3 regions of the Priestia sp. FSL W8-0524 genome follow, and region 3 is predicted to be linked to each of the others. Evidence: riboswitches for the same ligand, from Rfam matches in the RefSeq annotation. Region 3 holds a riboswitch; each other region holds the start of a gene.

Region 1 (10,127 bases), on a different contig from region 3:
CTTGCCTTCTTACTTGGTGTAAGAAGCAATGTAGAAAATGGACAGTCCGCTGCGAGCGTGAACGACTTTTTTAGCAGCTTTGGCACATTGTCTTTTGGAGCCATTGGAGACGTTGCGTTTTGGGCAGCTGTCTTTTCATTAACAATGGTATTGATTTTTGAAAATATTGGTTTGCTTCATGGTCAGCTAGGTATGATGAATCAAGATAGCAAATTTCCGCGGGCCTTTCAAGCAACAGCCGCCTCAGCTTTGCTAAGCGGGGTGTTTGGAACAAGTCCAACGGTGTCTTCTGTAGAAGGAGCATCTGGTATTGCAGCTGGAGGGCGAACGGGTTTAACATCGCTTATTACAGGAGTTTTATTTTTAAGTTCACTTCTGTTTATTCCATTTATCAAGCTGGTTCCAGATAGTGCTATTGCACCTATTCTCATTGTGATTGGAGCACTAATGATTCAAAATATCAAAAACATCAATTTACAGGACTTAACAGAAGGTTTCCCTGCATTTTTAATTATTGCGCTTATTCCTCTTACGTACAGCATTGCTGATGGAATTGCATTTGGGTTCATTGCGTATCCACTGCTTAAATTATTCCTTGGTAAAATGCGTGAAGTATCGATGTTTATGTATGTAAGCGCGCTATTGTTTTTCTTGAATTTTGTGCTGCATTATATTGCTTAAAATAGACGGCTGAGTACTTTTGCTCAGCTGTTTTTTGTGTTTGCGGTAAAGAATCCTCTTTTTAGATATCATACTCCGTATTTCGTGTCCTTTGGTTAATCAGCCGCTTCTAAAATGGCGTTTCCTGCGTAAAGTAGTACAGAAGTCGGAGGGGATATAAGGGGGAGAAAACAATGGGAATTAAATTAATTAAAATATCAGCCGTTTATTTTGGAATTGGCATCATATTGGGGTATTATATGTCAATTGTTCACAGCTACGCTTTGACGCCTGTTCACGTGCACATTAATTTATTAGGATGGACGTCGCTTACGTTAGCGGGACTTATTTATTATTTGTTTCCTGCGTTTAGCGAAAGTAAATTAGCTAAACTGCACGTATGGTTGCATAATATAGGATTACCGGTCATGATGATTGGTTTATTTCTCATGATCGTACTAGAAAACCAAGCTTTTACACCCATAGTGGCAGTAGGAGCAACACTTACGGCTATTGGCGTTTTAATTTTCGTATATCACATCCTTAAAAATTTGAAATCTGAACGATAAACCAAGAAGGTCGTTGACGATGGTTGCTAATTTCAAAAGGAAAAAGAACCAGCTATAGCGAATATACATGTAAACAAGGTGAAAGTGCGATTTACATAAAGGTGTGCTAGGCATCTTTATAAGGAGGGGTAAGCTGCAGGGATTTCTAGCTCTTATAAAAGCCAATAAAAGGGCTGATTATAAGTTTCTTGCGGCGGAGATACTATGGGAGAACATCAACAATTAGTGCGTGTTAGGGAGCTAGCAAATGAAATTATTCGACTTCGTCTTCAAGACCGTACGACTTATGACGAATTAGAGTTGCAAAATAATGTAGAGTTGTTGTCTCGTTCTGTGGTTGACTTAGTAAACATTATGTTAGCCGAAGATGTGGATTCGTCTACGTCTTTAAAAGCTACAGCTTCTAAAATGAAAATGGTGTATAATAACATGCATCAAGCTGAGAAAAAAGATTATTTGCATTTCTAATTGCTAGGCTCCTTTTCGCCACAAACGAAATGGAGGTGTACGAGGCAGATGCTATCGTCACTAACGACTTCTGAAGCTATTGTAGCATCCGTTCTTGCACTGGTTGTCATTGCCGTTTCCATTATCTTTTTTGCCACTCTTATTATGGTTGTTGTACGACGAGAAAGAATCAGCAGCTTGGTTAATCATGGAGAGCATGCAGATGGGAAGCAAAAAAGCTTAGGTGAATTTTTTCGTTCTTTACGAAAAAAATAACTACCGTTTTCTTATTAAATAGATAAAAGCGGTCAATTTAAACGTTGACCGCTTTTTTTAGATTGTTTGCTTATTTTTTTCTAAAACAATACGCGCTGCTTCACTAACAGATGACACAACAGCAGAGGCGTGGCGCTGAACAGCTTCAGGAGCTGTAGCCATAGCGAAACTGTTCGGTGTTAATTGAAACATAGGAATATCATTAAATGAATCCCCCACACATGCAATTTCCTCTGGTTTTAGCTGAAGATGATTTAATAAAATTTCAATGGCATTTCCTTTGCTGATATGTTTAGGCATAATATCCAAACACTGCTTGGCAGAAATATATGTATCAATATAATCACCAAACTCTTCGTTCACTTCTTTTTGCAGAGCTACCATTTCATCATGATCTCCAAGAACCGTGATTTTAGATGGAGAAAGAGCGTGACCAAATGAATCTGTCATTTCAATTTGTTCTTCGATAGGGAAAAACATGTGAGTTTCAATTGCTTCAATAATTTCATTTCGCTGCTCTACATAATTCGTGTCGTTTGAACAGACAAGCGTAATACGGTTAGGATCTATCGTTTTTTTATAAAGTTGAACCGCTAAATCATCTTCAAACACTTTTCCATGAAGTTCTTGATTTTCTTTGGTCCACACAAATCCTCCGTTTTGGCTAATGCGATGAAATGTATTATTAATATCAGTAGAAATCTTTAAAATTTCCGTATCCATTCGTCCAGAAGCAAGACAAACCTCTACTCCTTGGCGCTGAAGTTCACTAAGTGCGTCTGCATTATGCTGTTCTACGTATTTTTCTTCGTGTAAAAGAGTTCCATCTAAGTCGCTTACAAATAATTTAATCATCTCTTGAAAATTCCTTTCCCTAAAAAAATTACCTTGATAAGAGTGTTACAAATTTATTACATTCCTTATTCTATCAGTGTTTCCCAAGAAACTCATAAAAAAAGCTCAAACCGGCGGTGAATTCAAAGAGATTAAGACATAACTACATCACTTTTTTTCGCAGGAGTCTTCGCCTTGCCCTTTAATCAACAGCTACATGAAATCTAGTTCACCATCATAATGAAAACAATCCGAACGGAGTTGATTCTCAATTAAGAATTAACTCCGTTCGGATCTTTCTTCAACTAAAATCCATTTGTCGCAGCCTTTTTTTAGGTTTGTTCACTGTAAAAAAACAGCCGCGGTCTAAAAGACCGCAGCCATGTTTTACAATACGTTAAAATATTTCGCTTCAGGATGTGCAAAAACAAGGGCTGTAACAGAAGCTTCTGGTTCCATCATGAAACCGTCTGTTAACTGAATGCCGATGTCTTCAGGTTTAATTAATTTAAACAGTTTTGCTTGGTCTTCAAGGTCTGGACATGCGGGATATCCGAATGAAAAACGCTGACCTTGGTATTTGGCTGAAAAACGCTCCGCCATTGTAAAGTCAGGCGAATCGGGGAATCCCCAGCGGTCACGAATTTGCTGATGAACACGTTCTGCTAATCCTTCAGCTAGTTCAAGCGCAAGAGCTTGGAACACGTGACTCTTTAAAAACTCGCCGTTTTCTTTGAATTTCGCCGCGCGTTCGCGAATGCCTGTTCCTGCTGTTACAGAGAAGAAACATACATAGTCCATCTCTTTTTCTTTAGGCTTTGCAAAATCAGATAAGCACAGGAACTGTCCTTTTGCTTGTCGAGGGAAGGTAAAGCGTTCAATTTCTGTTTTTTCATCAGCAGGATCATAAATAATTAAATCATTTCCGTCTGCTTGAGCAGGGAAGAACTGATAAATAACCGCTGGTTTAATTAAGTTTTCTTTTAGTGCCAGTTCGAGAAGGTCATCAACGGTTTCTTTTAATTGAACAGCACGCTCGTCTTTTTCAGCAAGCAGCTTATTCACTTTTCCTTTTAGTCCTAAGTGATGGCCTAAAAGCATCTGCCAGTTAATATACGGAAGAACCTGTGCCAAATCGTAGTGTTTGACAACGTGGCGCTTTAAATCAGCCGGTACAAAAACAGGAACATCCGTTGAAATGGCGGATCTTTCTAAAACAGCCGTAGCTGCTTGAGCGGTTTGAGGCTGGCGTTCTCGAACCGTTACTTTCTTTTCTTGACGCGTTTTTAAATCTGCTAAAAGCTGAATAACTTCTTCTTTGTTCTGCAGCTTATTTGCTAACGCTAATCCGTCCATCGCATCTTTGGCGTAGAGGACGGCACCTTCATATTCCGGGGCAATTTTAAAGTCAGTAAATTTACGGGAAAGGGCAGCGCCTCCTACCATAATTGGAACATCAATGCTTGATTGCGTTAAATCTTGTGCAGTTAAAACCATTTGCTGAGCTGATTTTACTAAAAGACCTGACAGGCCAATGATGTCTGGCTTTTCGTCTTTTACTGCTTCAATCAGCTGCTGCGGCGTTACTTTAATTCCTAAATCAATGACTTTAAAACCATTGTTGCTTAAAATGATGTCTACTAAGTTTTTACCGATATCGTGCACGTCGCCTTTAACCGTTGCAAGAATCACTTTTCCTTTTCCAGAATCATTTTCAGTTGCTTCCATATGAGGTTCTAAAAAGGCAACGGATGCTTTCATAACTTCCGCACTTTGAAGCACTTCTGCTACAATCAGCTGGTTGTCATTAAACAAACGTCCGACTTCCGCCATCCCCTTCATAAGCGGTCCGTTAATAATATCTAACGGATCATCATATTGAGCTAAAGCCTGTTCTAAATCAGGAAGCAATCCTTCTTTTGTACCTTCGACAATATACATTGCCAATCGTTCTTCAAGTGTTAACGTAGAAATTTCTACTTTTGCTTCTTTCTTTTTATCACGATAAAAGTCTGTAAACGTGCTTAGCGTTTCATCAGTTGTGTTAAATAATAACGCATTAGCAAGCTCAATTTCAGCTTCTGGAATAGAAGCATAGCGCTCTAATTTTTCTGTATTAACAATGGCATAATCGAGTCCAGCCTGCGTACAGTGATAAAGGTAAACCGCATTTAGTACTTCACGTCCGACTGGAGGAAGACCGAATGACACGTTACTTACGCCAAGAATGGTCAGGCAATCAGGCAGGGCTTCTTTAATCATTTTAATTCCCTTAACTGTTTCTTCAGCAGAACCAATATATTGTTCATCACCAGTCCCTACAGGAAACACAAGAGGGTCAAAAATAATATCTTTTGGATTAAAGCCATGTTTTTCAACAAGCAAATCATGTGAGCGTTTAGCAATCTCTACTTTTCTTTCTGCAGTAACGGCCATGCCTGTTTCATCGATTGTACCGACAACCAGAGCTGCACCGAATTTTTTTACTAGCGGCAAGATTGCATCAAAACGCTCTTCACCATCTTCTAAGTTAATGGAGTTGATAATGACCTTACCTTGCGAGTACGTTAAAGCTTTTTCAATAACTTTCTCGTCAGTTGAATCGATTACAAGAGGAACCTTCACTTTTTTTACAACTTCTTGAATAAATTCCTCCATGTCTTCCATTTCTTCACGGTCTGGATCTGCTAAGCAAATATCAATAACGTGAGCACCATTTTTAACTTGAGCACGCGCAATTTCAGATGCTTCTTCAATTTTCCCTTCCGCAATCAGACGCTTGAACTTGCGAGAACCGATTACATTCGTACGTTCTCCCACAAAAAGAGGGCGCATAGAATCGTCATATACAAGCGGTTCAATACCGGTTACAGCATGATTATGCTCGGAGCGATCAAGCGAACGAGGAGCAACCTCTTTTACCGCTTCAGCAAGTGCTTTAATATGAGCAGGCGTTGTACCACAGCATCCGCCTACAAAGTTCAGCCAGCCTTTATCAGCAAATCCTTTAATTTTTTGAGCCAGCAGCTCAGGAGACTCATGATAATTGCCTTCTTCATCCGGAAGTCCAGCGTTTGGATAACAGCTAACAGCTGAAGTGGCTAGGTCTGAAAGAGAGCGAATATGATCCGTCATAAATTCAGGACCTGTCGCGCAGTTAAGTCCGACTGAAAGAGGCTTCATGTGTTCCAGTGATAAGTAAAAAGATTCGATATCTTGACCAGCGAGAGTTGTTCCCATTGGCTCAATCGTTCCTGAAATCATAATTGGAACTTCTATTTTCAGTTTTTCAAACGCCGCTGTAATCCCTAAAAACGCAGCTTTTACGTTCAGCATGTCTTGACAGGTTTCGACTAGAAGTAAGTCAACGCCGCCGTCTAACAAACCCCGAGCTTGCTCTTCGTACGATTCTACTAACTCAGGGAATGTAATACCTCCCGTAACAGAGAGAGTTTTAGTGGTAGGACCGATAGCTCCAGCTACGAACCTAGGCCATTCGGGAGTTGAATATTTATCGCGGGCTGCACAAGCAAGCTTCACAGCTTCGATATTCAATTCATACGCCAAGTGGCCTAAATCGTATTCATCAAGTACGGTAGATGTTGAGCCAAACGTATTGGTTTCAATGATGTCAGCACCCGCTGCAAAGTACTCTTCATGAATGTGCTGAATCACATGAGGCGCTGTTCGGGTCAAATATTCGTTGCAGCCTTCATATTCTTCGCCGCCAAAATCTTCAGCGGTTAAATCAGCATCTTGAATCATCGTTCCCATTGCTCCATCGATGACGAGTATTCGCTTCTTTAGTTGTTGTTCGATAAGTGAGCTCATTTATATCTTCCTTTCTGATGTAACGAGTTGCTTGTCATGAATATAGCGTGTTAGAATTTCGGTCATTTCATAGCGCATAAACGGCGTAATTAAGTAAATACCGTCAAATAGCTCATATGCTGTATCAATTAAGTGTTTTGCAATCGCAAGGCCTTCGACTTCACCGCGAATCCGGTCATTTCCCGTTGCGTCCATACGTTCTAGAATATCTTCTGATAATTTAATTCCAGGTACTTCATGGTGAATAAATCGAGCATTTCTTGCGCTTGTTAACGGCATGATCCCGATGTATACCGGTGTTGTTAAATGTTTGGTTGCTTCATATACCTCTTCAATTTGCTTAGTTGAATAGAGAGGCTGAGTAATGAAATAGTGAGCCCCGCAGTCGATTTTCTTTTCCAAGCGCTGAACGGCTCGGTCTAAGTGACGCACGTTTGGGTTAAAGGCAGCTGCAATGGAAAAATTGGTTTTTTGACCAAGCGGTTTGCCGGAATAAGATAGTCCTTCATTAAACTGAGCGATTAAACTAATCAAGTCAAATGAAGATAAATCATAGACCGAAGTGGCGCCAGGGAAATCGCCAACTTTTGACGGATCACCGGTAATTGCAAGCACTTGATTCATTCCTAGCGTATGAAGTCCCATTAAATGAGATTGAAGTCCAATTAAATTTCGGTCGCGACAGGTAATATGAATAAGCGGTCGTGCTTTTGTTTCTTGTTGCATCAGTGTTGCCATTGCCAAGTTGCTGATGCGAGGTGAGGCAAGAGAATTATCAGCTAATGTAATAGCATCTACGGCGACTTTATCAAGTGCTTTTGCGCCTTCTAAAAATTTCGTCGGACCAAGCTGTTTAGGCGGATCCAGCTCGACGATAACCGAGCGGCGCTTCTTCACAATTTCGTGCATATGAGGTTTATCCTGCTGCTCACGCTCTTGAACCGTAACGGCTGGTCTCATTTTAACGACTTTGCTTGTAATCGGAGGCAGGTCTTTTAAGGCAGACGACATGGCGCGTACGTGAGCTGGTGTTGTACCGCAGCATCCTCCAATTAAGCGAACCCCTTGTTCGCGGAATAAACGCGCGCTTTCTACAAAGTAGTCTTCATTCGTTTCATATTCCAGCTTGCCTTCCACATACGCCGGAAGGCTGGCATTAGGGTAAGCAGATAAGAAAGCACGATCAGGAAGCGGTACTTCTTCAAGAGACTGAATCATATGATAAGGACCTAAACGGCAGTTTAGCCCGACAACATCTGCTCCCAAGTCTTCTAATTCTTTTAATGCATCTGCTAAAGGACGCCCATCTTGCAGTACGCCAATATCATGCAGGGAAACGTGGGTAATAATAGGCTTATCCGTTTCTTTTCTTGCCAGTGTAAGAACGGTCTTTAATTCTTCGAAATCATAGTATGTTTCAAATAAAAGGCCATCCACGCCTTCATTTAAAAGCCAAAACATTTGTTCACGAATGCTTCGCTTAACCTCTTCTAAACTAATAGCATTTTTTTGGAAAGAACGAATTCCGCCGAGTGTACCAACCACGTAAGCCTGATCTTTTGCAGCTTGTTTCGCTAATTTTACACCAGCAACATTGATGTCTTTGACTGAATCTTCTAATCCATAACGGGCAAGTTTTTGATAATTAGCAGCGTACGTATTTGTTTGAATAACGTTTGCACCAGCTTCTACATAGGCTCTGTGAATACGAGAAACCTCTTCTGGTTTGGTGATGTTTAGTTCTTCAAAACAGCTGTCAATACCGTGTGAGTAAAGGAGGGTACCAGTGGCACCATCCCCAATTAAAATTTTAGACTTTAAATCTTCAAGTAACCCCATGTCAAAACCTCCTTAAATTGTTCCGCTTCTATTTCACGAGTGATTCGTTTTATGCAATATGCCGATAAAATAGAAAAAGTCTTCTTAAGAAGAAGACTTTTTTCGCCTTCTTATCTTCCAAGCAATAAATTGCTTGCTGGATTTAGCACCATGTCTCTAACGACTGGTTGCTGAGGTTTCAAAGGGCCAGTCCCTCCACCTCTCATGATAAGAATCAATTGTATATAATTGAAACATATTTTTTTAAATAGAAAGAATACTTATTTAATAATTTATCTGATTTTTAGAAATTATACAACAGTAAATTGTGAATTTCCAGCAAATATTGAGGAAAATTTAAAAGCTAAAGGGAAAATATCCGTATATTTTGTTTGAAAACTGCCGTTATGTTAAGGGATAAAGGGTTTTCATGAAAAAAACAAGAAGGAAATAAAAAAACGAAAAAGGAACAGCACCGGGTGAGGCGAGGATTTACATATAAAAGGCTCGTCTTTTTTTAACCGTTTCTACATATAGTGAACTATGAAGGGTAGAAGGGTGATGGGCATGAAAAGGTGGAAACTCACGCTGCAGGTTGCTGCTACGTATGTAGGCACCGTTGTAGGAGCCGGTTTTGCAACAGGCAAGGAAATTGTTCAATTTTTTACACAGTACGGGGAACTTGGAATGGTTGGAATTTTGGTCAGCGGCTTGTTTTTTATTTGGCTAGGTTCGAAAATGATGCTGCTTTCGCACGCAATTGGGGCTTCTTCTTATCAGCAGCTTAATACATATTTATTTGGTGATGTACTTGGAAAAGCGGTAAACGGTGTAATGATCGTCATTTTATTTGGAGTAACTTCAGTCATGCTGGCGAGTACGGGGGCAATAGGAAAAGAACAGTTCGGGCTGTGGCCTCCTGTTGGGATGATTTGTACAATTGTTTTAACTTATATATTTATCGCAAGAGGAATTAACGGTATTTTAATGGTTAATTCTCTTGTTGTGCCGATGATGCTTTCATTTGCTTTTATCATCTTTGTGCCAAATGTCAGCTATTTCTCACTGATTCAAACGAAGCCGGACTTAACGCTCGTCACACAGTGGAAGTGGGCGGTTAGTCCCTTTTTATATATTTCCCTAAATCTAGCTTTGGCTCAGGCCGTTTTAGTTCCATTAGGAAGCTCCGTGAAAGATAAGAGCGTGATCAAAAAAGGGGCCGTAATAGGAGGATGTGTACTTACGTTTATGCTTGTTTCTACTCATCTTGCCCTTTCCAATTTGCCTTATTCATTTCAACTTGATATTCCTATGAGTGCCGTTGTTAAAAATATCTCAGCGTGGGTGAATGTTTTATTTACGGTAGTTGTGTTAGGTGAGATTTTTACTACATTGATTGGAAATGTATTTGGAATCGCTAAACAGATTCAATCATTTCTTCCCCTGAATGACAAACAAGCTTTTGCGTTTATTATCTTGGCATGCTTTATTATCGGGCAATTTGGATATGCTCAGCTTCTTGAGTTTTTGTATCCGATATTTGGCTATATTGGACTAGCTTTTGTATGGATGCTATGTATTAAAAAAGAAAAAATAAGCTAAAAGCTGGATTTTGCAGAACAGATGTGAAAAAACGAAGTTAAATGATGTGACAAGTCGATTTTACTTTGCTATAATGTAAAACAAATAAGA
Region 2 (10,127 bases), on a different contig from region 3:
TGTTTTACGCACCGTAGAGAAAGAAAAATGTACAGCGCTTCACGGTGTACCAACTATGTTTATTGCGGAATTAAATGCACTTGAGTTTAATCAATATGACTTATCTACTCTTCGCACAGGAATCATGGCTGGTTCTAATTGTCCAGCAGAAGTAATGAAACGAGTCATAAATGACATGGGTATCAGCGAAATTACCATCGCCTATGGTCAAACCGAAACATCTCCTGTAATCACCCAAACAACCCCAACTGATTCTATCGAGCGGCGAGTACAAACGGTTGGCAAAGTACATGATCATGTACAGATTCAAATTATTAATCCAATTACAGGTAAACAAGCTTCTTTTGGAGAACAAGGAGAACTTTGTGCAAAAGGATATTTAACAATGAAAGGATATTACAAAATGCCGGAAGAAACAGAAAAAACAATTGTAGAGGGCTGGCTACATACAGGAGATTTAGCTACCATCGATAAAGATGGCTATGTAAAAATTACAGGACGTCTAAAAGATATGATTATTAGAGGTGGAGAAAACATTTACCCAAGAGAAATTGAAGAGTTTTTATATAGATTACCCGAGGTAGAAGATGTGCAAATTGTCGGTATTCCTGATCCAAAGTATGGAGAACGAGTTGCTGCATGCATTAAACTCAAGCAAGATTCTTTTCTTACCGCTCAAGAAATCAAAGACTTTTGCAAAGGTAAGCTTGCTCATTTCAAAATTCCCGAACATATTTATTTTATAGACGACTTTCCCATGACGGCATCCGGCAAGATTCAAAAATATAAATTAAAAGAAACGATCGTAGCGCTTTATAAATAATCAGATTTTTTCGAATTTCACCTGTCATTATGAAGAAAAGTTTACTATACTGATACATATCTGTTTTTCTTCTTTCATACAGATATAAACAACAATGTCTATTGAAATAGGTGAAAATAATGGAAAATGAAATGTTGCTCAAATTAGGTATTTCTGCTGTACTTGGTCTTATTATTGGAATTGAAAGGGAACTAAAACGAAAGCCTGTTGGTTTAAAAACATCTCTCGTAATTTCCATTATTAGCTGTTTACTCACGATTGTTTCGATTGAGTCTTCTCAAATTTTTAATAAAGGTGATCATATCACAATGGACCCGCTTCGTCTGGCTGCTCAAATTGTTTCTGGAATTGGTTTTTTAGGAGCGGGTGTTATTTTACGAAAAGAAAATGACAGCATCTCTGGGCTTACAACAGCCGCTATTATCTGGGGGGCAGCAGGTATAGGTATTGCTGTAGGTGCAGGGTTTTATCCCGAAGCTATTACCGGAGTTGTACTGCTCATCATCAGCGTTGAACTTCTCCCTTTCCTTATTACTATTCTAGGGCCTAGGCAACTGCGCGAGAAAGAGCTTATTCTTCAACTTAAGCTGGCTGATAAGCACAATATTTTTGATACAACTAACAGCATTAGAGAAAAGAATATTACAATAAAAAATATTCGAATCAAAGATTTAGACACCAATGAATTATATATACGTATGAAAGTGTCAGTTAATAATCAGCGTCCTACTACAGAAGTGTATTACGAGATTCAAAAAATCAGCGGTATTCGTAGCATTGAAGTTGAAAATGTATAAATGAAAAACGGCCAATTGGCCGTTTTTTTATTTATATTTTTCAATCTGTTGTAAAAATTCCCTCTGTTTTACTAGAGACAGCCGGTATTGATCATCGATAATTTCTGTTAACAACTCATGTTTACGGCTCTTTGACACATTCAATCTGTGGATAAGAACTCTGCATTCGTACAAAAACTGTGTATACTGTGTGTAACTCTCATCATAATTCGAAGATAATTCTTCTTTTATTCGTTTTGTCAACAAAGGACTAGCGCCATCTGTGGATATTGCTAGCGATAATCTCCCTCTAGAAAACTGTGCAGGAATTTGAATATTTCCATCGGAAAAACTGCTGGCCATATTAACCAACTGATCATTTTTAATATGCTGCTTAACGAACTTATTCACAGCTTTATCATTTGTAGCTACAACAATAAAAAAAACATTAAGTAAGTCTTCTTCTCCTACTTTTTTTCTTTTTACACACAGCTGATTCTTAGCTTCCCACTCATTTATTTCAGCTGAAACAGTTGGAGCAACCACTGTAATGGCTGCTCCTTCTTGTAAAAAACCTTTAATTCTACGAGTTGCGATTGTTCCGCCTCCAACTACTAAGACCGAACGATCCTTTAAATCAAGCATAACGGTATACATCGTATTGATTTCCTCTACTCGATAATAACGTTTTTACTTGATGACTTAAAATGTGTGCAAGTCCATCATGATAACCTAGGTAGTTTGCTAAGATAAACTGCTGGTCATCTGTTGATAACTGCTCCAACTCTTCCTTAATTTCGTTCATTAAAATACCGGTAAACAAAAGGTACGGGAGAACGAATACTTGCTTATACGAAGTTTGTTTAGCAAGGTGCAGGCCTTCTTTTAAATTAGGGGCAGCGGCAGCTAAATAGCATGTGCTCACTTCTTTAAAAGCTCCTTTACCTTTTAGCAGTTGAGCTATTTCGTTAAAATCTTTTTTTACAGCAGGATCACTGCTTCCTCTGCCGACCAGCAATACCATCGAATCTTCATGCTTATCCACATTGGTTTCATTGATTCTCTCTACTAAGATATCAACAATTCGTTCGTCTACGCCGAACGGTTCTCCGTACAGTACTTCTACTTGTGGATAGCGTTCATATACTTTGTGTATTTCTTCAGGTATATCATGTTTTGCATGGGCAGCTGTTAATAACAGCAGCGGCACAATGGCAATACGAGTAGCACCTTGTTCAATACACGCTTCAAATCCTTGTTCAATAGTAGGGTAAGCTAGCTCTAGGAAACAAACTTCTTGAATCGGTACATCTAGATTTTTTTTACATCTTTCAATAAAAGCAACTGCCTGATCAGCGCCTTCTTTTACGCGGCTGCCATGGCAAACATATAAAACTGCATCCATATAATCAACCTCTTTAGTAAGCTTCTTGTGCATACGAATAGTAATGCTGTCCAGTCTTCTCAAACCAATTCAATCGGTCATGAAAATTTACAACTTCACCAACGATAATCATACTGGGATTTTCAATTTGTTCTTCTTTAACAATATCAACAATTGTACCAAGAGTTCCAGTTACAGTGCGCTGGTCCGCACATGTGCCCCAGTGAATCAATGCAATTGGCGTAGCTGAGGTTTTTCCATGTTCCATTAACTGTTGGCAAATGTACGGTAAGTTCCTCACTCCCATATAAATGGCAAGAGTATCTACACCTTTGGCTAGGCTATCCCATTTGATTGCATCATGCTCGCTGTCTTTACGGTGTCCTGCTACAAAAGCAAAGCTTGCGCTGTATTCCCGGTGAGTGACAGGGATTCCTGCATAAGCAGCAGCTGCGATACCTGATGTAATTCCTGGAACAATTTCAAATGAAATGCCCTGTTGCACGAGAGCTTCTGCTTCTTCCCCTCCGCGTCCGAAAACAAATGGATCTCCGCCTTTTAAGCGCGTTACAATTTTCCCCTTTTTAGCGAATTTCACTAAAAAGTTATTGATTGTTTCTTGCTTGAGGGTATGGTAGTTTGGAAGCTTTCCGCAGTAAATAATATCAGCATCACTTTTAGCATACTCCAGCAGGTCCTTATTCACTAAACGATCATATAAGATAACATCTGCTTGCTGAATTGCTTTCAACCCTTTTAATGTAATTAAATCTGGATCTCCTGGTCCTGCACCGACTAGATATACTTTCCCCATGAATGCCTTTCACCCTTCCATCATTTCCACGTCTCCGCAGCGCTCCCAAATTTTAATTTGAATTAGAACAGCGGACAAAGTCCGCTGTCATTTAGATGAATTTTCGGTTAGATAAATATTCAATAACAGTTTGTACACATTCTTCTACAGACTGTGTGCTTGTATTAATTGTTACTTCAGGATTAGCAGGTGACTCATAGGGAGAATCAATTCCTGTAAAATCACGGATTTCTCCGCTTCTTGCTTTTTTGTAAAGGCCTTTTGGATCTCTTTTTTCACATTCTTCTAACGGACACTCTACGTATACTTCCAAAAATTCATTCCCCTCTAAGATCTCACGCACTTGAGCGCGATCTTCTTGGAATGGAGAGATAAATGCTGTTAGTACCACTTGACCGCTGTCTACGAACAGCTTAGAAACCTCACCGATACGGCGAATATTTTCTGTACGATCTTCAGCAGAAAACCCTAAATTCTTGTTTAAGCCAAAACGAACATTGTCACCATCTAATACATAATTGCGAATATTTTTATCAAAAAGCGCTTTTGCCACTGCGTTTGCTACGGTAGATTTACCTGAACCCGAAAGGCCCGTAAACCATAATACAAAACTGTGATGATTATTTTGCTCGCGTCTTTCCTGTTTTGTAATTCCAGCATCATGCCACGTAATGTTTGTTGATTTACTCACTTCAACCGCTCCTTATTTTGAAGATACTTTTTGTTTTGCTAATCCCTTAATTAACACTTCAATTACTTCTTTACGGCTGAATGTGCTTGGTGGCACTTCTCCGTTACGAAGCATTTCACGTACCTTGGTACCAGATAGAATCATATGATCTTCCTTGCTGTGAGGGCATGTTTTCGTTGATGCCATCGCTTCACACTTCTTGCAGTAGAAGCTGTGTTCAAAAAATAAAGGTGTAATTCCTAATTCATCTGCCGTAAAGTTACTGAAGATTTTTTGTGCATCATATGTTCCGTAGTAGTCACCAACACCAGCGTGGTCACGGCCTACAATGAAATGCGTGCATCCAAAGTTTTTTCGAACCATTGCATGGAAAATAGCTTCTCTAGGTCCAGCATAGCGCATTGCAGCAGGGAAAACTGCCAAAGCTACACGATCGCTAGGATAATAGTTCTCTAAAAGTACTTCATAACTTTCCATACGGATATCTGCTGGGATATCATCTGACTTTGTTTCTCCTACAAGTGGATTTAAAAACAGGCCGTCTACAATTTCTAATGCTGTTTTTTGAATATACTCATGCGCACGGTGAACAGGGTTACGAGTTTGGAATCCAACAACCGTTTTCCAACCGCGCTCTTCAAATGCTGCTCTTGTTTCAGTTGGATCTAGGTAATACTTTTCAAAACGCGTTTTAGGTGTACGTTCTACAAGTACGATTGGACCTGCTACATATACATTTGGGCGTTCCATCATTTTCTTCACACCAGGGTGGGCAAGTTCTGCTGTGCGGTACACATTTTCCGCTTCTTTTTCTTTATTTGGCGTATATACTTCAGAAACTTCTAAAACACCATATGTCACACCGCTTTGAACTAGTTTTACTTTGTCGCCAATGTTTAATTCTTTAGCCTGCTCTTCTGTTACGGGAAGAGTAATAGGAATACTCCATACAGTTCCATCTGCTAGACGCATATTTTCAACAACTGATTGATAATCTTTTTCTCCTAAAAACCCCGTAATTGGGCTATAAGCACCAATTCCAATTAGTTCTAAATCGCTTAGAGCCATGTTGTCTACTTCAATTTCTTTTGTTAGTGACGTGTAGTCATATGTTGGTTGATATAAATTAATTAATTCTCCACCGTGTGCTTGAATTGTTGTCATTTTGTAAAATCCTCCTTAAGTAATTAACACAATATAATAAAAAGCACTTGAATCACGCAGTCATTTTTTCTTTTTCCGACTGCAGGCTTGCTCTTTTTCTTCTAGTCGTTCTAGCTAAGCTTAGAATACCTCCTGTAGCAATACATCCACTAGCTAGCACCACAAATGAATATAAGTCGCTTTCAAGTACTAATTTCACAAGAACATATGAGATTACGAGTGAAAATACAGGGGATACCACCCAAACCTTTAACATTTGAATGACCACTTCTCGCTGTTCTTTCGTAAATCCCGTTTTCGCTGCGCCTATTCCAATAATAGAAGACGTAGTGACCTGTGTAAGCGGTACTGGCAAACCAAACAGTGAAGCGACTGTAACAAGAGAAGCACCAGTACCCGAGATAATACAGCCTTCTCCTACAGAATAGCGAGTAATTTTTTTTCCGTTTGTTTCAATAACTCGGCCTCCTAGTAAAAGAGCTCCGAGCGCCACCGCCAATCCTCCTGCTATGACACCCGTTGTAGCATCCATTAATCCAGCTCCTACTAGAGGACCGACAGCATTTGCCACATTGTTCATTCCAGCTGAGAAGGCTTCAAAGAATCCCGTTGCAATAACTAAAATCGTTAAAACTCTTTTCCACTTTCCCTCTGCTTCTTTTTTATGCGCTCTGCGCTTTATCACTTTCCCAATCAAAAAAGCAATAACAAATGAAACTAGCGGAACAATAATCCAAAAAGACATGACAATTAAAAGTTTTTCTACATACAGAGATTGATAAGCTACCCCTACTCCAACAACTGAGCCAACTGTTACTTCACTTGTTGATAAAGGGATACCAATCAAATTCGCGAAAAAGAGTGACAGCGTTGCAGCAGCCAGAATGATAATAACTAATTCTACTGACAGCAGTTTTTCAGGTATGATACCTGAACTGATGGTTTTTACCACCTCACCGCCTCCGGTAACAGCTCCGAGCACAATTCCTACAGCACAGATGAACAGGGCCACTCTTCGCTTTTTAATTGCACCGGAGCCGTATGAAACGCCCATAGCAGCTGCTGCACCGCTTGCCCCAATATTCATTGCAAAAAAAAGCGCAATGATAAAGGCAACATATAAAAGCATCATTTATTCAGCTCTTTCGTATTTAAGATTCGTGTAATCCGCACTCCACTTTTTGTGTACCTGCCCATCTTCCTGAACGTAAATCGTCTACATTATAGGCAGGTGCGGTACAGGGCTCACAGCCGATACTTGGGTAGCCTTGATCATGAAGTTTGTTGTATGGCAAATCATGCTTATACACATAACGCCAAATTTCTTTCCATGACCAATGAATTAACGGACAAACTTTCACCTTCTTGAATTTCTCATCTTTATTAAAATAATTCGTGTTGGCACGAGACTCAGACTGCTCACGTCTCAAACCGGAAATCCACGCATCATAAGGAGCAAGGGATTCTCTTAGCGGAATGATTTTTCGAATTTGACAGCATAGGTTAGGCTGACTCTTCCAAAGCTCATCTCCATGTTTTTCAGCTTGTTCTGCAAGAGTTAAATCCGGCTTTTTCATATGAATACGTAAATCAGGGAAGCGTTCTTTAATTGCATCAATCACTTCATATGTTTCTTTAAAATGAACCCCTGTATCTAAAAAGACAATTTCAGCATCTTTTTTCACTTTTGAAATTAAATCAATTAACACGATTCCTTCGATCCCAAAGCTTGACGCATAAATAATTGAATCTCCGTAGGTATCATACGCCCACTGCAATGCTGAAAGGGCTCCTTTTGTTTCATCTTTACTGTCGAACTCTGGAAATGTATCGCTCCAGTTTTCGTACGTATATAAGTCTGCCATTTTCTCCACTCCAATTCTTAGTTATCCGCGTTATCCAATAAAAAAAGACGGTTTTACCCACTAGAATTGGATAAAACCGCCTCTAGTGTGTCTAGTCAGCGAAACTATTTAATTCTTACTTTGCTTCGGCGTGTTCAAAGGTTTGTTTTAAGTCGGGGGTTTACAGTCATCGTTGTCCCTCCTCAAAATATCTCTTGCGCTATATCAAAATAAAAAGTCTTCCGTATTGAAAGACTGGGTAGGCAATAATTTTCACCTTATCTTTCAAAATGATACACACTTTGCTGGAATTAGCACCTTGCTAAGCAGGTTGCCGGGGTTCAGCGGGCCAGATCCCTCCACCACTCTTGATAAGCATTTTTTAAAAATTTTAGCATATTTAGAATATTTGTCAACATTAAAAATTATATATCCGATAAGAAAACTATACTTTAAATTCACAGAAATATCTATACTTTTATTTAAAACAACATATGTAAATTTAACCCAAATGTGAACATATCAGTTTATAAAACGCTTTCTTTTTTCCCGACTTTTTATGTTCTCTTGCTAAATAAAATGCAAAATCTCTCTATAAAATTAATAACGGATTTATGAGCTTTACGGATAATTCACCCACATTAGCACACATTACAGATAACACTGACTGACAGATAGGAGCTATATAAGATGGAGAGACAACCCTTTCAATTAGACGATACAATTAAAAATAATGTGCGAACATATTTACAGCAGATTTCAACTGAAGCCTCTAATTTAATTAAACATTTAGACACGAGTGATCATTGTATTTTATGTGATTTTGAGGAGATGAGAAGGTTATTTCAAGATGTTCAAGCTACGGCCGCCTCTTATTACTTGCGTCATTACTTATCGCCTTATACATTTGAATACGCTGCTCTGTCCCTAGCTATTCATAACCTCTCTGAGAAACGTCACGGCGCTTTAATTGTCATTGAAAGGGAACAAAATGTTGATCCTCTTATTCAAAAAGGAATGCCTATTCAAGCTCCTGTCAGCGCTACGCTAGTTGAGACACTGTTCTATCCAGGGACACCCTTACATGACGGAGCCGTCCTAATTAGAAATAATCAGCTTATTTCAGCTGCTAATGTTTTACCTCTCTCGTCTATTATTTCAACGAACAAAAAGTTGGGAACACGTCACCGTGCAGCAATTGGAATGTCGGAAAAATCGGATGCATTAATTTTAGTTGTATCTGAAGAAACAGGTAAAATTTCGTTTGCTCTTGATGGAAGCCTCTACCCTATTCACTCCAGCAAAAATATGATTTAAGAGCCCTTTCCTGATAAGCAGCCCTATCTTGACTTATCTATCCTTTCTCTTTAATATATTTCATAGTTTTTACATACTATAGATACGGGTGATGCATATGGCAATTTTAAAATTTGAACATGTAGGCGTTCAAGTAAAGGATATAGAAGAATCTATTGAGTTCTATACACAAAAAGTGGGATTGGAGCTCATCGAAACACTACCACATACCGATCCGTCTTTGAAGCTAGCTTTTCTAGGTTTAGAAGGCAATGTAATCGTAGAGTTAATTCAAGGGTATAACTCAAGCTTACCTAGTGAAGGTAAAGTTCACCATTTTGCGCTGGCAGTAGATGGAATTGAAGAGGAGTTTGAGCGTTTAAAATCAGCAGGCGTTTCATTTGTGGAAGAAAACATTGTAACTTTGCCAAATGGAGCAAGATACTTATTTTTCTACGGTCCAGACAAAGAATGGATTGAATATTACGAAGTAAAAAGATAAAGATATCTTATACCTTCAGTGAAAAATGGTCATACTGTGGCTATGACTAATCACTGGAGGTTTTTTTATGATGGAATGGCTATTATTCCGACTTTTTCGTCGTTCTATTTTAGTGCGGCTTCTTTTTATTATCGGCTGCCTTGTTTTACTTTTCGGCATGCTTATACATTTCCTAGAGCCGCAAACGTTTGGGAATGTGTTTGAAGGAATTTGGTGGGTTATTATTACAATCTCTACTATAGGATACGGTGATTTTGCTCCCACCACTACGATTGGAAGGTTAGCTGCAATTATTTTAGTCCTGGTTGGAACGGGATTTATTACTACTTATTTTGTCACGCTTTCTAAAATTGCTGTTTCCGCTGAGAGCGCTTATTTGGAAGGGAATTTAAAGTTTTATGGAAAAGATCACTTCATCGTTGTGGGGTGGAATGAGCGCGCCAAACTCGTGCTAGAGTCTTATCGCGACGCATTTCATAAAGAAGACATTGTTCTTATCGACGACTCTCTGACTAAAAACCCCATGATCTGTGATCGCGTTCATTTTATTAAAGGAAGTCCCTCTCACTATGAGGTATTAGAACTTGCCAATGCTCGGTGCGCAAAAAAAGTGCTGATTACTGCCGATCAGCATAAGACAGAAGAATATGCAGACATGAATACGATTGTTACGCTAGTCGCTCTGCAAGGATTGAACCCTTCTATTTACAGCATCGTTGAACTGTTAACAAAAAAGCATATTCAAAATGCGCAAAATTTGGGGGTAAATGAAATGATTAAAACAAACGAGTTGATTAGTCAGGTCATGTACGAACATATTTTTGTGAAAAAAT
Region 3 (10,127 bases):
GACGGGGTTAGGTATGTTAAACTATCCACTTTATTAGATAAAAATGAGTGTGAAGAAATTATTAAAATGTATGACCAATCTCCATATTTTCGAAGTACCATTAACATGGAAAGATATCGTTTCGGAAGTGGCGAGTATAAATATTTCCAAGCACCTCTTCCACCTGTCTTACAAGAGTTGCGGACACATTTCTATCCTCAACTTGCGACAGCAGCTAATTGTTGGTTAAATCAGTTAGGTAAGGATACCATATATCCGGCGGATCACAAAGAATTTCTTAAACAGTGTCATCAAAAAGAACAAGTTCGTTCGACCCCACTCATTTTGAAATATGAGGAAGGTGGATACAACTGCTTGCATCAAGATTTGTACGGAGAAATTCACTTTCCATTTCAAGTGTTATTTGCATTAAATCAACGAGAAAAAGATTATACAGGTGGAGAATCTGTATTGGTTGAACAAAGACCCCGTGCACAAAGTAGGGGACATGTGATTACACTCGAACAGGGAGAAGCATTAATTTTTCCAACTAATCATCGCCCGGTGTTAGGCACGCGTGGTTATTATAAAACGACACTTCGTCATGGTGTAAGTACGATTACATCTGGAACAAGATATGGTCTAGGTATTATCTTTCATGATGCAAAATAACAGCAAGAAATGAAGAAAGACAATGAAGTTCATCTTTGTTTTAGGTAGAACAGTCTATATAATAAAGAACAAACGTTCTTTATTGAGGAGTACTTTCAATGAACTATGAGCAGCTACCAAACAGAGTCATTATTTGCATAGACATGAAAAGCTTTTTCGGTGCGAGACGTTAATCTCAAAAGTTAGGCTAATAACCTAACGGGGAGGGATTGATCTCAATGGAATCTGAATTTAGATTACAAGAGATACAACTTTTTCAGTGACAGAAGGAATGATTGAGTAACGCCTTGAACATCTTAACCCAATGTAGTAAGGGTTCTTTTTTTGATGAGTTCGAAAAAAGACATTATGGTAATTAAAATTGTGCATCATTCATTTACCTTTTAAGCTTTTTACTTAGTTTATTAAGCTACTTATAGTCATCTTTTTTATTGTTCTCCTGTATATTGAGGATAGATAGCAACAATAAATTCCCTAGCTTCTAACTTCATTTGTTCACCATATAATTAAAAGTTAATGAATTGTTATATAATAGGACTTGAACATCATATCTGTATACATTAAGATAGTTGATTAAAGTGCTATATAGGATAGAATAGGTGGAATTCATATGACAACCAATCCAAAAAACGAACTTTTAAATAATTGGATATCCATTACTAATATTCAACTAAGTATTACCAATGAACTTGAAAGGACTTTACAAAAAAATTATGATCTATCATTGAAAGAATTTTACGTTCTTTACTTTTTATCTCAAAGCAGTGATAAAAAATTAAGACTACAGCAATTACAAGAGATGGTTGGATTAAGCCAAAGTGCTATGTCACGATTAGTAGGTAGACTTGAGGCTAAGAGTTGTGGAGTCTTGCAAAGACATATATGTGAGGATGACAGGAGAGGTATCTATACTAGTCTGACTGAAAAAGGTTCAGAAAAACTACAGGGATGCTTAGATACTGTTTATACCATTCTTCAATCTGCGTTTTCAAAGGAAAATATTCATCATGCGTTACAAGCGTTATTACACGAATCATGATGTAATGCATGTGTTTTTTACAAATTAGTTTATCTTAACTGATAAATAAAAATGACCTGGTAAAATTTACTAGGTCATTTTTATTTATCACTTGGTCTATGTGTACTTTTATAGTGTGAACATAAACCATAAACATATAAATTGACAAGAAATAAAGAATAATATAAATTATATGCATGTGCATGCATATAATTTTGATAAAGGAGATTTTATTATGGATCACTTATTTAGCCCTTATAAGATAAAAGGATTGGATTTAAAAAACCGTATTACGATGCCCCCAATGTGCCAATATTCTGTTGAAAAAAAGGATGGAATTGCTACTGACTGGCATTACTTACACTATGTAAATCGTGCAATCGGTGGGACTAGTTTTATTATAATTGAAATGACAGATGTGGAACCTGATGGCCGTATTACAGATTATGATTTAGGATTATGGTCAGACGACCAAATTCCTGCTTTAGCACGAATTGTAGAAGCTTGTCATCGTTACGGAGCTAAAGTGGGCATCCAAATTGCTCACGCTGGTCGTAAAGCTGAAGATGCAGAGGTACCAGTTGCTCCTTCGGCTATTCCATTTGATAAAAAATCAAAAACACCTAGAGCTCTTTCAACAGATGAAGTGAAAGAAATGGTAGAGAAGTTCCGTAGAGCTGTACAGCGTGCTGTGAAAGCTGGTGTAGATGCTATTGAAATTCATGGTGCTCATGGATATTTAATTCATCAATTCCACTCTCCTTTAACAAATAAACGAGAAGATGAGTATGGAAAAGATCTGACTAAATTTGGCCGACAAATTATTGAAGCAGCAAAAGCTGAAATACCGGAAGATATGCCATTAATCATGCGGATATCTGCTAAAGAGTATGTAGAAGGCGGATATGGCATTAATGAAAGTATCGAGTTTGCAAAAGACTATCAAGAAGCTGGCGTAGATATGTTTCATATCTCTTCAGGAGGTGAAGGTCCTATCGGTGCTGGTGGGAGACCCGGCACGCATGCAGGCTACCAAGTACCATTAGCTCAAGAGATTAGGAAAGCTCTCAATGTTCCAGTCATCGCTGTTGGAAGATTAGATGATCCTGCGCTTGCAAATGCTGTTATCGGTAATGAGGATGCAGACCTTGTAGCTGTTGGAAGAGGCATGTTACGAAACCCTCATTGGGCATTAGAAGCTGCATCTACATTGAAAAGAGAAACGACTGTCCCAAAACAGTATGCAGATGGTTTTAGAAGATAAGTTCAAGTAACAAAATATAAAAACTAAGTGTTTTTAGATAGTAAACAAATTTCTTGAAAGCAAAAAACATTAGATATTCATTATCTAATGTTTTTTGCTTTGTTGTTATTTTCAGCTTTTTCTTCTAAAAACTGTTTAAATTGTTCTTTGCTCACATTTGAATTCATTGCTTCTCTAACTAGCTTCATCCATTCTTCAGGAAGATTTTTCTCAGAATCCTTCATCATCATTACCTCCCATACTTGTTCGCCTACCCTTAATTTGTAACTTAAAACGTTCTAATACAAGTATATATCTAAATATATTTCCTTAAGGATTATAAGTTAATATTTATAGGTGGATAAGATTTCTGGATCTTTGTTTACAAATGCCCGTTTATCTCTTACTTTTATGATAATTGACCTTCTTGCACTGCAATCTCTTCTAGTGCTTGAGTTATTTCTTCACTTTCAGGTTCTTCAAGTAATAATAACCATCACACTAATTGGTTATTGTTATCGATTATAGTTAGAGATGCACCATATCTACTTTAAGAGCGTATTTCAACTTGAAAATTTTCTACTGCAGTATCTAACTCAATAATCAATTTAGATAAGTGGTCCGTATGACGTGTTAGCTCATTTGAAGATGCGGATTGCTCTTCAGCTATTGATGCTATTTCTTGAGCAGATGCCGTAGTTTGTTGGGACACAGCACTTATTTCTTGAATCATCTGAATGACGATCTCTTTTTGTTGATTTATACTGTTAATGGATTCAGTTTCTCTAACAATAGAATCTACTGCCTTAGTTAAAGATTCAGTAATAAACGTCATAGATTCACTCACTGTTTTTACTGCCTGGCTTTGTTCAAAGTTAGTCTGAGTTGTTTCTGTCATCATATTAACAAGTGTGCTATTTTCTTTAAGTATACTATTTATAACTTCGTTAATGTCTTTAGTAGCTTGTTTAGAATCTTCAGCTAAACGTCTAACCTCTTGAGCTACTACGGCAAATCCTCTGCCATGCTCACCTGCTCTGGCAGCTTCTATGGAAGCATTTAAAGCTAATAAATTAGTTTGTTCGGCTATTTCAGAAATGCGATCAGTCACATTTGCAATAGTCTTTGATTTGTTATTTAAATTTGAAACCATTAGTGTAATATCTTTAAAATTCGAGTCTAATTTTTTATAAGAGGTTTTTAATCCCTCAACTTGTTCCTCACCTACTCGCACTTGAGTGGAAGCCTCTTTCATTTCTTTTTCAACCATATTAGATTGCTCTAATAATAAATCAATTTCAATACTTAACTTTTTAATAGTATGTAAACCATTTTCAATTTGATTTGATTGAGCTGATGCTCCCATTGCGATTTCCTCTATGGATTGGGAAACTTCAGCAATTGCGACGTTATTTTCTGAAGCAATTGTGCTAACGCCATTAGTGGTTGTTTCGACAGAGACAACATTGTTCTTCACTTTAGAAATTAATTGTCTCATGCCAGCAAGCATTTCGTTATAACTCTTCGCTAGATCTCCCAACTCGTCTCTTGATGAAATACTTAGTTCAGTAGTTAGATCTCCACTTGATGTCTTTTTTAAGACTTCTTGAATATTAAGTATAATCCTTTTTAGCATTCCAGAAAGGTAATAGGCACACAACGCCCCAATTATTAAACCGATAACTATTGAAATAATTCCAGTTTGTTTAATATCATTCATCTTAGAAGAAAAGATTTCTTTGGGTGTTAAAGAAATTACTTTCCAATTTAAATGAGGTATTGTTGTCACTTGTCCAGTATAACCCTTCTTATTTAATTCCACATCAAGAGAATGCACAGAATCATTCTTATAAATCTTTGATACCCAATCATATTGTGAATTAAAGTTTTCTCTGTGTGATATTAAATCACTAACGCCCTCTACAGTACCACTTTTTTCAGGGTTCATATTTTTCCCGTCAGAATTTTTTATAAAAGCACTAACCACAAATCCTTGTGAGTCTAAGATGACAAGATTATTTTCAGTATATTTTTCTATTTTGCTTCTAGAAACTCCAATTGTAGTTAAGTCTATGTCATAACCTAAGGCTCCTACCATTTTTCCACTTACGATGACCGGAGAAACGACGGAGGTCATAATTTTTCCGGAAATTTTATCTTTGTATACATCCATCCATGTTACTTTAGGTGCCTTTGTTAAAGTTTTATATGTTCTTGTTTCATGTACGTCATGCTTAAAATCAGCATAAGGAGAAATATGGAGTTTTCCTGTTTTCCCATCCATGTAATAGGCCGAAATAATTGTAGAATCATTTTTCTTAACGGCTTGCAATAGACTGTCGACGTTAGAAACAGAACCTTTTTTGTTCATTTCATTAGATACGACACCTGCCAACTGTTTTAATGAATTTTCATAGCCTTTTAAATTTAAACTTACTTGTTCAGACGCACTTTTGGCAGTAACCTCGTTTGAACTTAAATTATCTTTTTTCAAAATGTCACTTATACTTACCTGCATAAAGATAACGGTTCCTATAAGTGCTACAAAGGTGGTTGTACAAATAAATAAAATCCATTTGGTTCGAATAGATAGCCTTCTATCATCTTTTTTTCTGAATGAAAATTTTTCTCTCATATAGATACCTTCTCTTTTTGAATTTAAATTTACTTTTTACAAATAAAAATTGAACTAAATTACTATCGGGTTCTTTCTTTCTTTCTTAACAACGTTTCAATAAATTTTATTTTTCAGTTTATTTACACAAGCTGCCATTTGTTTCAAAGTAAATCTAACTGTACAGTTGGTAGAAGAGTATGAAAGTCTTTACGAAAAGGTGCAAGATATGAAAGGAAGCACAAGTTATTTTGAAATTTAAAGGGGTAATCACAAATAAATACTTATTTAGTCTTATGTCACCTTATTTTGTAATCAAAGAGTGAAAAAAGATTAAATTTAAACTAATGACGGTTTTTATAGATTTGAATTCATAGTATGAGAGACAAACCATGAAAAATTAAGTATTATTGAATACATTTTCCAATACAGGGAAAAAGATTAAAGTGATCATTCAAAGGAGGTTTTCATTTTGGCAGAAAATAAAGACGTTAATGCTTCAAACGAGGATGATATAAAACGTGAAACGCTGACTACACGTCAGGGACATCCTGTAAGAGACAACCAAAATATTCGTACAATTGGTAATCGTGGGCCAGCTACACTTGAAAATTATCACTTTATCGAAAAGATTTCTCATTTTGACCGCGAAGAAGTTCCAGAACGAGTCGTCCACGCACGAGGATCTGGAGCCTTTGGCTACTTTGAAACATATGGAAAAGTGGGGGACGAACCAGTAGAGAAATATACTCGGGCAAAGGTATTTTCAGGTGCGGGCAAGAAAACACCATTGATGGTTCGTTTCTCCACAGTTGCCGGAGCAAAAGATTCTCCAGAAACAGCTCGAGATCCACGCGGATTTGCTGTGAAAATGTACACGGAAGAGGGGAATTGGGATTTAGTTGGGAATAACCTAAAGATTTTCTTTATCCGTGATGCAATGAAGTTTCCTGATATGATTCATGCGTTTAAAGCAGACCCAGCTTCGAACGTACCAAACCCTCAGAGAATGTTTGACTTTGTTTCCCGTACACCTGAGGCTACCCACATGATTACATTTTTATTCTCTCCATGGGGGATTCCAGCGACGTATCGTCACATGCAGGGGTCTGGTGTAAATACCTACAAATGGGTGAATGATAAGGGAGAGGCTGTACTAGTAAAGTATCATTGGGAACCTAAGCAGGGAATTCGGAACTTAACACAAGAAGAGGCAAATACGATACAAGCCAAAAACGTGGGACATGCAACGCAGGATTTATACGAAGCAATTGAGGGTGGAGATTATCCAGAATGGGAGCTCTTCGTACAAATTATGGAGGATGGTTATCATCCAGAGCTTGATTTTGATCCCTTAGATGATACGAAACTTTGGCCGGAAGATAAGTTTCCATGGTTGGCAGTGGGCCGTATGGTTCTAGATCGTAATCCAAAGGATTTCCATGCAGAAATCGAGCAAGCCGCCTTCGGTACAGGAGTTCTTGTGGATGGAATGGACTTCTCAGACGATAAAATGCTACAAGGACGTACCTTTTCTTATTCAGATACACAGCGCTACCGTGTAGGTGCCAACTATCTAAAATTACCTGTGAATGCACCGAAAGTGCCTATTCATACGAATCAGCAGCGCGGTCAAATGGATATTCGTGACCCAAAGGAATCTGGGGATAATCCACATATTAATTATGAGCCTTCAATGCTTGGTGGCTTTCAGGAAGAAAATAAGAAAGACCGTGTTCCACATCAACCAACGTATAATGCAGCCGCAATGAGTGCACCAATTGACCGTCCTAACGATTATGGGCAGGCAGGTCACACATACCGTAGTTTTGAAGATTGGGAGCGCGATGAATTGATTAAAAATCTATCGGATGCACTTGCTATTTGTGATAAACGAATCCAAGAAACGATGATTTCTCATTTTACACAAGCTGATGAAGAATATGGTCGACGTGTGAAGGAAGGTATTGAAAAGAAACTACACGAAATGCAGGATATGAAAAATACAAGTGAGGTACCTGGTCGTAAAGCAGGTAAATCAAAATATGGACAAGGTACATTAGCTGCAAATGAAGCAACAGAAGATGCTGTAAAGAAAAGTCACGAAGTCGATCCTTATTAAGTGAATTGCTCCATTTTAAAAATAGGGAACCGACGTATGGGTATAGTATAATCTTAAGGGAATACCTTGCCTAAAACCTCATGATTTAAAAGATACCTCTCCTAATTGACAGGAGAGGTATCTTTTAAATCATTCTTTAGTTATTTGTCCAGACATCTTGAGCAATTTGAATTACGTGATTAATTTTATTCCATTGCTCTTCTTCTGTTAATTCGTTTCCTTCTTCTGTACTCGCAAAGCCACATTGAGGACTCAATGACAAGTTTTCTAGAGGAATATATTCACTTGCTTCTTGGATTCTTCGCTTAATGACTTTAGCATCTTCTAATGTAGGGAATTTAGATGTTACCAATCCTAATACAACGGTTTGATTGTTACGTGTAAAACTTTTTAATGGTTCAAAATCTCCTGAACGGTTATCATCATATTCAAGGAAAAGTCCATCTACATGTAAGTTAGCAAAGATAGCATCAGATATAGTATCGTAGCCACCACTTGTGATATACGTAGATCTAAAGTTTCCACGACAAATATGCATCGTAATGAGCATATCTTCAGGCTTTTTAGAAATAGCATCATTTAAGCAACTTACTCGATTATCGATAATGTCTTTTACATCCATACCAAGCTTCTCAACAACCGCATTGATGCGTTCTTCAGAAACGAAATCAATCCAGGACGTATCATCTAGTTGTAGATAACGGCAGCCTGCGTCGTAAAAGGCTTGAATAGCTTTTTGATAAGCAGCCACAGTATCATGATAAAATTGATCTCTGTTTCCCTTATAATATGTATCTTCTTGAATCCGAGTAAATAACATGTTTGGGCTTGGAATTGAGAATTTAGCGACTTGGCTTCCATCACCATGTCGTTCAACAGCTTCTTTTAAAAACGTGAAGTGTTCCACCATATAATGATGATCGAAGTCCACTTTACCTACTACCTTAATTGCGTTATTTTTGGTTTTTGCACCTTTGAATTGGCTGATATATTCTGTTTCAAACTGCTCCACACCTTCTAAGCCTGATAAGAAGTCCAAATGCCACCAAGAACGTCTAAATTCACCGTCCGTGATCGATTTAAGACCCAATTCAATTTGCTTCTGAACAAGCTTTTCAATTTCTTTGTCCTCTACAGATTTTAAATCAGCTTTATTAATTGTACCATTCGCATACGCTTTTCTTGCTTCTTTGAGGGGAGTTGGTCGTAAAAAACTACCTACGTGATCAGCTTTAAATGGAGCCTTCACTAATGTCTTAGTCATGGTTTTGTTTCCTTCTTTCTTTTCAAAATAAAAAACCTCTTCTTACAAATAAGAAGAGGTTAATAATCGTTATGGATTCTCTTCTTATCTTCAAGCAAATTGCTACTGGAATTGGCACAGTACTTTAACAGTCTGTTGCCGAGGCTTCCTAGGGCCAGTCCCTCCACCTCTCGAGATAAGAATATTCAATTTATTTAGCTAAAAAAAGGTTACACTTGTTTTCTTAGGTTGTCAACAAAAATTCGAAAAATCAGAAATAATACACCTCTTACCTCATTACTTCCTCATTACCTACTGTAGTAAGGATTCTTTTTTATTTTTTGAGTGGACAGGCAAGCTTACTGCAGTAGCTACATAGTATCTAAAGAATTATTACTGCGTTACCTAATCAGTAGCTAGTTCAGTATCGTTACCGCGTTAATACAAGCTTTATACGCCTAGTGAAGCCCTTCGTGGAACCTGTAAGGGAGCTGAACCGAAGAGGCGAAGGGGGCGACCGGATGTGTTGAGCTGAAATAACTGAGACATGAAAGGCGGAAAAATAAAAAGAATGAAAGTAGGTACCAACATGAGAAAAACACATGATATTGGTTTTCGAAACTTCCTCCATAAACCATCCTTTAAGCCCTCCACAAAGCCTCGTCCATTCAAGGCATATTCCTTTTTCCCATTTAGTCCACTGGCCATGCTTGACCCCACTATTCTAACCATAGGAGGCATTGTCTTAGGAATTGCTATTATTGAACGAATATTAGAACGATGGGGTGTCATCGATCTCTCTGACCAGTTTGCGAAAGTGATGCGGTTTATCTTACCTGTCACCTTTTATGGAGCCTTATTTTACTTCTTTGCAACATTTATGTTTTGAGGAGGGGTTTAGATGTTTGAGAAACTAAAATTGCGTGGAAAGCTTATTAAAGCGTTTCGTACAGCAGAAATTTATCGGGTCATAAAGCATGGGGATCGTACCTCCTATCAATTTCCTAAAATTCATCAGATCGATCACCATAATAACTATACTCGGTATGCCTTTTCTTTACTTAATGGCATTGATCCTGAACTCTTAACGAAAAAAAGATGGGCATTATGACAAGTATTAGGCAGTAATATTGAAGTGAATGGAAGCTTAAAAAACTTTAGTATTACCGTTCATCACAAAGACTTACCTACCATGCTTAAATATGATTATGAAACAATCCATCCTCACATTGAGAA

What was found. Region 3 has a riboswitch for S-adenosylmethionine ahead of NST66_RS28025 (5-methyltetrahydropteroyltriglutamate--homocysteine S-methyltransferase). Riboswitches for the same ligand answer to the same signal wherever they lie in the genome.
Region 1: linked by a shared signal. The riboswitch ahead of NST66_RS05095 (bifunctional homocysteine S-methyltransferase/methylenetetrahydrofolate reductase) and the one ahead of NST66_RS28025 (5-methyltetrahydropteroyltriglutamate--homocysteine S-methyltransferase) in region 3 are both predicted to bind S-adenosylmethionine.
Region 2: linked by a shared signal. The riboswitch ahead of NST66_RS23930 (phosphoadenylyl-sulfate reductase) and the one ahead of NST66_RS28025 (5-methyltetrahydropteroyltriglutamate--homocysteine S-methyltransferase) in region 3 are both predicted to bind S-adenosylmethionine.

What each region holds. Positions count from the first base shown of each region.
Region 1 is NZ_JBBOUG010000001.1:1,026,195-1,036,321, forward strand. It holds gene NST66_RS05065 (NCS2 family permease) at 1-681, shown strand, start outside; gene NST66_RS05070 (cytochrome-c oxidase) at 855-1,229, shown strand; gene NST66_RS05075 (hypothetical protein) at 1,434-1,697, shown strand; gene NST66_RS05080 (hypothetical protein) at 1,746-1,952, shown strand; gene NST66_RS05085 (Cof-type HAD-IIB family hydrolase) at 2,010-2,807, opposite strand; gene metH (methionine synthase) at 3,174-6,617, opposite strand; gene NST66_RS05095 (bifunctional homocysteine S-methyltransferase/methylenetetrahydrofolate reductase) at 6,618-8,456, opposite strand; SAM riboswitch class I at 8,564-8,670, opposite strand; gene NST66_RS05100 (YkvI family membrane protein) at 9,003-10,037, shown strand.
Region 2 is NZ_JBBOUG010000001.1:4,567,171-4,577,297, forward strand. It holds gene NST66_RS23890 (AMP-binding protein) at 1-823, shown strand, start outside; gene NST66_RS23895 (MgtC/SapB family protein) at 943-1,620, shown strand; gene NST66_RS23900 (NAD(P)-binding protein) at 1,648-2,256, opposite strand; gene NST66_RS23905 (sirohydrochlorin chelatase) at 2,237-3,004, opposite strand; gene cobA (uroporphyrinogen-III C-methyltransferase) at 3,018-3,797, opposite strand; gene cysC (adenylyl-sulfate kinase) at 3,889-4,488, opposite strand; gene sat (sulfate adenylyltransferase) at 4,501-5,652, opposite strand; gene NST66_RS23925 (inorganic phosphate transporter) at 5,705-6,784, opposite strand; gene NST66_RS23930 (phosphoadenylyl-sulfate reductase) at 6,804-7,517, opposite strand; SAM riboswitch class I at 7,772-7,874, opposite strand; gene cdaS (sporulation-specific diadenylate cyclase CdaS) at 8,187-8,813, shown strand; gene NST66_RS23940 (VOC family protein) at 8,911-9,294, shown strand; gene NST66_RS23945 (potassium channel family protein) at 9,362-10,127, shown strand, end outside.
Region 3 is NZ_JBBOUG010000003.1:43,645-53,771, forward strand. It holds gene NST66_RS27995 (2OG-Fe(II) oxygenase) at 1-651, shown strand, start outside; gene NST66_RS28000 (MarR family winged helix-turn-helix transcriptional regulator) at 1,262-1,690, shown strand; gene NST66_RS28005 (NADH:flavin oxidoreductase/NADH oxidase) at 1,905-2,933, shown strand; partial or broken gene NST66_RS28010 (anti-repressor SinI family protein) at 3,014-3,145, opposite strand; gene NST66_RS28015 (methyl-accepting chemotaxis protein) at 3,463-5,547, opposite strand; gene NST66_RS28020 (catalase) at 5,999-7,648, shown strand; gene NST66_RS28025 (5-methyltetrahydropteroyltriglutamate--homocysteine S-methyltransferase) at 7,785-8,912, opposite strand; SAM riboswitch class I at 8,994-9,094, opposite strand; gene NST66_RS28030 (hypothetical protein) at 9,481-9,780, shown strand; gene NST66_RS28035 (hypothetical protein) at 9,793-10,002, shown strand; gene NST66_RS28040 (FtsK/SpoIIIE domain-containing protein) at 10,027-10,127, shown strand, end outside.